DNA from 2 places in the Novosphingobium sp. 63-713 genome. Region 1 is predicted to be linked to the other one. Evidence: predicted binding sites of a transcription regulator. Region 1 holds the regulator's gene; the other holds the start of a gene.
The links. The regulator LexA, encoded in region 1, represses DNA repair genes until DNA is damaged. The targets are predictions, from matches to a motif close to GTTCCNCNCTTGTTCT.
Positions count from the first base shown of each region.

Region 2: BGP00_RS06070 (PA0069 family radical SAM protein) is a predicted target of LexA. The motif match lies at 1,705-1,720, and genes of this name have one in related genera.

Region 1 covers NZ_MKVS01000004.1:130,423-133,831, forward strand. Annotated here, with positions in the region: gene BGP00_RS00925 (ComEC/Rec2 family competence protein) at 1-1,020, shown strand, start outside; gene lexA (transcriptional repressor LexA) at 1,014-1,697, opposite strand; gene glp (gephyrin-like molybdotransferase Glp) at 1,764-2,969, opposite strand; gene moaC (cyclic pyranopterin monophosphate synthase MoaC) at 2,966-3,409, opposite strand, start outside.
Region 2 covers NZ_MKVS01000008.1:194,056-197,464, forward strand. Annotated here, with positions in the region: gene moaB (molybdenum cofactor biosynthesis protein B) at 1-500, shown strand, start outside; gene BGP00_RS06065 (arylamine N-acetyltransferase) at 749-1,627, opposite strand; gene BGP00_RS06070 (PA0069 family radical SAM protein) at 1,730-2,809, shown strand; gene dnaE (DNA polymerase III subunit alpha) at 2,810-3,409, opposite strand, start outside.

The DNA of each region.
Region 1 (3,409 bases):
CTGGCGATTGTGGCCCTGCATGAGGCGGCGCCGGTACGGGCCTTTCTCGCCCGGCGTCCTGAAGGCTGGTGGATCCGGCTGGGGCGCGATCTGGCGATGCTGTTGCTGACCGGGCTGGTGATCGAACTGGCCCTCATGCCGGTGGCCTTTTTCCATTTCCATCGTGCGGGCATTTATGGCTCGCTGGCCAATCTGGTCGCCATCCCATTGACCACCTTTGTCTCCATGCCGTTGATCGGGGCGGGCTTGGCCTTTGATCTGGTCGGGGCGGGGGCGCCCTTCTGGCATCTGTGCGGCTGGTCGCTTGATCTGCTGCTGGCGCTGGCGCGATGGGTGGCGGCGCGGCCCGATGCGGTGGCGCAATTGCCGGTGATGGGCGGCTGGGCCTATGGTTTGATAGTGCTGGGGATGCTGTGGCTGGCGCTTTGGCGGGGCAATGTGCGGCTCTTCGGGCTGGTTCCGGCGGTGGTGGGATGTCTGTGGCTGGCGCTATTGACGCCGCCCGATATGGTCATCACCGGCGATGGGCACCAATTCGGCATGATCGACCCGCAAAGCCGACAATTGCTGATATTGGGACAGGGCCGCTCCACCTATGCCCGCGACATGATGCAGGAGGCGATGGGCGCCAGCGGCGAGGCCATGCCTATCGAGCAATGGCGCGACGCGGAATGCAACGAGAGCTTTTGCCGCATCACCATCCGGCAAGGAGGCCGTGACTGGCGCATTCTGGCCGCGCGGGGCGGCGGTATGGTGGAGGAGCGGGCGATGGCGGCGGCCTGCGCCTATGTCGATATTGTCGTATCGCGGGTGGCGCTTTCGCCTTCGTGCCGCCCCCGCTTGCTGAGGGCCGATGAGCCTTTGCTCTATCGCACCGGCGGCCTCGCGCTTTATCTGGCGCAGGGGCGGATCGTCACCGTGGCGCAAAGTCAGGGCCAGCATCCATGGTGGCGCGCGCCCAGTCTGAAACCGCAGGAGGGAGCCATCGAGCCCCCTCCCGTCACATTGCTGGATCAGTGATAGCGGCGGAGCAATCCGGCCAGCTTGCCCTGCACCTGAACCTCGCCGGGCTGATAATATTGCGGATCATAGGCCGCATTGGCCGGATCGAGCCGCACCATGCCGCGTTCACGCCGCAGATATTTGAGCGTCGCTTCCTCGCCGCGCACCAGCGCGACCACGATCTCGCCCTCACGCGCGATATCGGTCTTGCGGATCAGCGCCAGATCGCCGTCAAGAATGCCCGCCTCGACCATGGAATCGCCCGACACCTCAAGCGCATAGTGATCGCCCGCGCCCAGCAGCGCAGCAGGCACCGGCAGCATTGTCTGCCCTTCCATTGCCTCGATCGGCACGCCCGCCGCGATCCGCCCATGCAGGGGGATTTCAATCACATCATTGGCGGGCGCGGGCGCTGCGGACCTGGCCAGTTCAACCGGCTTTTTCGGCGCGGCAGGCTTGGTCCCGACCGGGGGCGTAACATCCTCAGGCTGGCGCAAAACCTCCAGCGCGCGGGCGCGGTTGGGCAGGCGGCGGATAAAGCCGCGCTCCTCCAACGCGGAGATCAGCCGATGCACCCCCGATTTCGACTTCAGATCCAGCGCTTCCTTCATTTCCTCAAAGCTGGGCGAGACGCCGGACTCTTCGAGGCTGGATTGGATGAAGCGCAGCAATTCGTGCTGTTTGCGGGTGAGCATAGAAACCTCCCAACGGGGGTGTTGCGTGAACAATTGCGGAACAATTACGCAACCATTACCCTTTCGTCAAGCGCTTCCGCCATTTTCGATCAAATGGATGCGCACCGCGTCGCCCGCCGCCATCGCGGGAGCATGGGCGTCATGTTCGATCAGGCAATTGCTGGCCGCCATTGCTGCAAGAGCCGAGGAATCGCGCATCGGGCGCGGCATCACATCGCGACCGTCCCACCATCCGCGAATGAACTCGCGCCGGTCCGCGCCCGGCCCCAGAGGCTCGGTCAAATGCGCCATTGCCGTGCGGGGCAGGGGATCGCCCGCGCCCTGCATCGCGCGCAGCAGCGGCAGCAGGAACAGATGGGCGGTGACAAAACTCGACACCGGATTGCCGGGCAGTCCGATCACCACATGCTTCCCTCGCGTGGCCACCAGCAAGGGTTTGCCGGGCCGGATCGCAACCTTCCAGAAATCGACCTGCGCGCCCCAGCGGGCCAGCGCAGGCTGGATCAGGTCATGATCGCCCACCGAGGCCCCGCCGCTGGTGACGATCACATCGGCATCGCCCGCGCGCGCCAGCGCCGCGTCCAACGCGTCCAGATCATCGGCCACCGGCCCCAGACGCAGCACTTCCCCGGCCAGCCCGGCCACCATCGCCCCCAGCATCGCGCCATTGCTGGCGGGCAGGCGGTCGGGCGGGCAGGGCAGGCCCGGCGCGATTAGCTCATCCCCGCTGTCGAGGATCGCCAGACGCGGGCGCTGCCGCACGCAGAGCGCGCCATGCCCCGCCGCAATCGCCAGCGCCAGTTGTGCCGCACCGATCCGCGTACCTGCGGGCAGAACCATGTCGCCGTCGCGGAAATCCAGACCCTTGCGGCGGATGTGGCGCCCCTCCGGCTTGGGCGGGGTTCCGGTCAGGGTGAGGTGATTGCCTTCGCGCGCGGTGTCTTCCTGACACAGCACCACGCCCGCGCCCTCGGGCACCAGCGCACCGGTGGAAATGCGCACCGCCTGTCCGGGTTGAACCGCGCCCGCAAAGGGATGGCCCGCCGCGCTTTCGCCCACAATATCCCACGGTCCCGCCAGATCGCCCGGCGCCAGCGCATAGCCATCCATCGCCGACAGATCAGCGGCAGGTTGCGTGCGGCGGGCCAGCAGCGGCGCGGCCAGATAGCAGCCCAGCGCGGCCTCAATGGGCGTCTCCTGCGCCTGCGTCAGGCCGGCCAGCGCCAGGACGCGCGCCTGCGCCTCGTCCAGCGGCAGGGGCGCGCGGCTCATCTTTCCGCTTTCCAGTGGCCCGATTTGCCGCCGCGCTTTTCGATCAGTCGCACTTCCTCGATCACCATGCCCTTGTCGATGGCCTTGGCCATGTCGTAAATGGTCAGGAGCGCAAGGGAAACAGCAGTCAATACCTCCATTTCCACCCCGGTTTTGCCGGTCAGGCTGGCCGTGGCCGTGGCCCGGATCGCGCCTTCCTCAATGGCAAAATCGACGCTCACGCTGTGCAGCGGCAGGGGGTGGCACAAAGGGATCAGGTCGGCGGTTTTCTTCGCCGCCATGATCCCGGCGATGCGGGCTGCCGCCAGAACGTCGCCCTTGGGCACATCGCCGTCGCGGATCGCGCTGAGCGCCGCCGCGCTCATGCGGATGCGGCCAGCGGCAATCGCCACGCGCGCGGTTTCGGCCTTGGCGCCGACATCGACCATGCGTGCATGGCC
Region 2 (3,409 bases), on a different contig from region 1:
TCGCGCTGCTGACGCTGTCGGACACACGCACATTGGACAATGACACCAGCGGCGACATTCTGGCCCAGCGCATCACCGACAAGGGGCATATCCTCGCCACGCGCAAGATCCTGCGCGAGGATGTGCATACGCTGGTGGCGCAGCTTGATACGTGGATCGATGACCCGGAAATCGACTGCGTGATCTCGACCGGCGGCACCGGACTGACCGGGCGCGACGTTACGCCCGAGGCGCTCGACCAGATCATCATTGCCCACAGCGGCAAGCTTATCCCCGGCTTTGGCGAACTCTTCCGCTGGCTGTCCTATAAATCCATCGGCACCAGCACCGTCCAGTCGCGCGCGATGGCTATCATGGCGGGCGCTACCTATATCTTTGCCCTGCCCGGCTCGAATGGCGCGGTGAAGGACGGCTGGGACGGGATCCTGTTCGAGCAGTTGGACAGCCGGAACCGGCCTTGCAATTTTGTCGAGTTAATGCCGAGGTTGCGGGAGGTTTGAACCGGGATTTTATGCCTCTGGCGGGCAAAGGGACTCGTCCCTTTGCAATCCCGTTAATGGGTAGCTTTTGGTGGGCGCCGTTGAGGCTTATGGTCTTATAGCCTGCGGCGTGGAGGTCTTGTGCCGATTGGCGCCGCAGGCTTTCAAATCGCGAGGGTGCGTCCGACACCCATCGGCCAAACCACGCGCACAACGCAGACAGTAACGGGAGCGCGAGAGTCTAGACCCTCGCACCTTATCTAAACCCTCTAGAACACCTTCAACCCCGCCACCTCATCCTCGCTCAACTCCACCCGGAACAAATCGGCCAGCATCGCGCGCCAATCCTGCGCATGGGCGATTTCCATCACATCGCCGCGCCCGCCCGCATACATGGAAAGCCGCCGCCCATTGAGCGCGGCAAAGCCATCCTCCAGCACGATGGAGGCGATCCATGCGGTGGTGAAGCGCGTCTCGGGCTTGGTAAAGGTCCAGTGGTTCGACAGTTCAAGGTCGATGGGCGCAACTTCGTTGAGGTTGAAACTGTACTGTTTTTGCCACCCCGGCGCGGTGGCGCGGCCGTCAGTGGCGGCGGCGGGGCCCATGCGCTCGACCAGCCATTCGCCCCACAGCGAGCCGGGCGCACTGTGCCGGGTGATGCGATGCTGCGCGCCATCACTGGTATGGGCGGTGGCGCCATCGGCCAGCAGCATGGGCGGGACATAGGAGCCGCCAAAGCCCGCATCGGCAATCCAGGCCTCTCCATCCAGATCGACCAGCCGGAACGTATGGGTCAGCGGCGATGCCGGGGCATCTTCGGAAAGGCCAAGCCAGACCCGCGCCAGCAGCGGCCGGTTGGCAAAGCCCATCTGCGCCAGCATCGTGCCGAACAGCCAGTTCTGCTCAAAGCAATAGCCGCCCCGCGCGCCCATCACCAGCTTGCCAAAGATCGCATCGGGATCGAGGCTGATCGCGCGGCCCAGCATGACATCCATGTTTTCAAAGCCGATATTCATGCGATGCGCGCGCTGGAGGATTGCCAGCCCCTCCGCTGTGGGTTCGACCGGGGAGGCAAGGCCGATTCGCGCCAGATAAAGCGAAAGGCGGTCGGCATCGGCGGGAATCAGGCTGGCGTAAGGCGCGGACATGGAAGGGATTCCGGATCAGAGGGCAATGGGCATCCGTTTAGTCGGCGCGGGGCGCAATAGCCAGCGCTTGCGCATTTGTTCTTTTTATGTTCTTCATGAGCGATGGTTTCGCCTCTCCCTCCCCGCGGTCGCGGCGCGCAAAGCGGCGCGCTCTCCACCCGCTTTGCCCTGCCAGGACGTGAGGCGGATGGGGATTGGCTGGACGCCATGGAGGATGTCGATGGCGGGCCGCCGCCTTTGCGCACCACCGTGACCGAGGAGGCCGCGCGCAAGATCATCTCGCGCAACAAGTCGCCAGATGTGCCCTTCGACCGCTCGATCAACGCCTATCGCGGGTGTGAGCATGGCTGCATCTATTGCTATGCGCGGCCAACCCATGCCTATCTCGACCTCTCACCGGGGCTGGATTTTGAAAGCCGCCTGTTTGCCAAGCCTGAGGCGGCAAAGTTGCTGCGCCGGGAATTGGGCGCACGCGGCTATTCCCCCGCGCCGATTGCCATGGGGACGAACACCGATCCCTATCAGCCGATCGAGGCGCGCTATCGCCTGACGCGGCAGATATTGGAGGTTTGCCTCGAAACGCGCCATCCTGTGACAATCACCACCAAATCGGATCGCATCCTGCATGATCTCGACCTCTTGGCCGACCTCGCGCGGCAACGGTTGACGGCAGTGGCGGTTTCGGTGACTTCGCTTGATGCGCGGCTGTCCCGCAGCCTAGAACCGCGCGCGGCCAGTCCGGCCAAGCGGCTGGAGGCGATTGAAAAATTGAGCGCGGCGGGCGTGCCGGTCTGGGTCAATGTCTCGCCCATCGTGCCCGCGATCACTGAGGAATGGATCGAGCGCATTCTGGAGGCCGCCGCCGCGCGCGGGGTGCGGGGGGCAAGCTGGATCATGCTGCGCCTGCCCCATGAGGTCGCGCCGCTGTTCCGCGAATGGCTGGAGGCGCATTTCCCCGACCGCGCGGATAAGGTCATGCATATCGTGCAATCCCTGCGCGGCGGGGCCGATTATCAGAGCGATTTCTTCACCCGGATGAAGCCGCAGGGCGTGTGGGCCGACCTGATCCGCGCGCGCTTTCGCATTGCCAAGGCGCGATTAGGCCTTGCCGACAACCGCGCCGATCTGGACATCACCCAATTTCGCCCTCCGCGCCGCGACGGGCAGATGACGCTGTTCTGATCAGGCGACCAGCCGCAGATGCCCGCCCGCCCGCGTGGGCTTGAGCGAGACATTGGCCACCCCGTCGAGGCCGGCGATCAGATCGGTCAATTCACCATCCAGCAGGAAATCGCGCCCCAGACGCAGACGCGGCTCCTGCGCCCCGCCGGTTTTGAGCAGCACCTCGACGGTGCCCAGACCCCCGCGCGGCAGCATAGCAGCCAATTCGCCAAACACATCGGGCCGCGACACATCAAGGCTGAGCGTCATCTTGGCCGCCGCCTTGATTTCGGAAAGAGCCTGCGCGCCCCGCACCGTCACGCGCGGCGGCTCCTCCGGGCTGGGGCTGTCGAGTTCCACGGTGAGCAGCACGCAGGCGCCCTCCTTGGCCCAGTTCACGAAACTGTCGACAAGAGATTCCTCAAAGCACGAGGCCGAGAAATTGCCCGACTGGTCCGAGAAATCGGCCATGATGAAATCCTTGCCGCGCTTGGTTTTGCGCTTCTGGACGTTTTCGACCATCGCGGCCATCACCGCGCTGGTGCGGCCCGCAACGCCGCTGGCCAGCAGGCTGGAATGGCTGCGGGCGCCATTGGCGCTGGCCACGGCGCGCCATTGTTC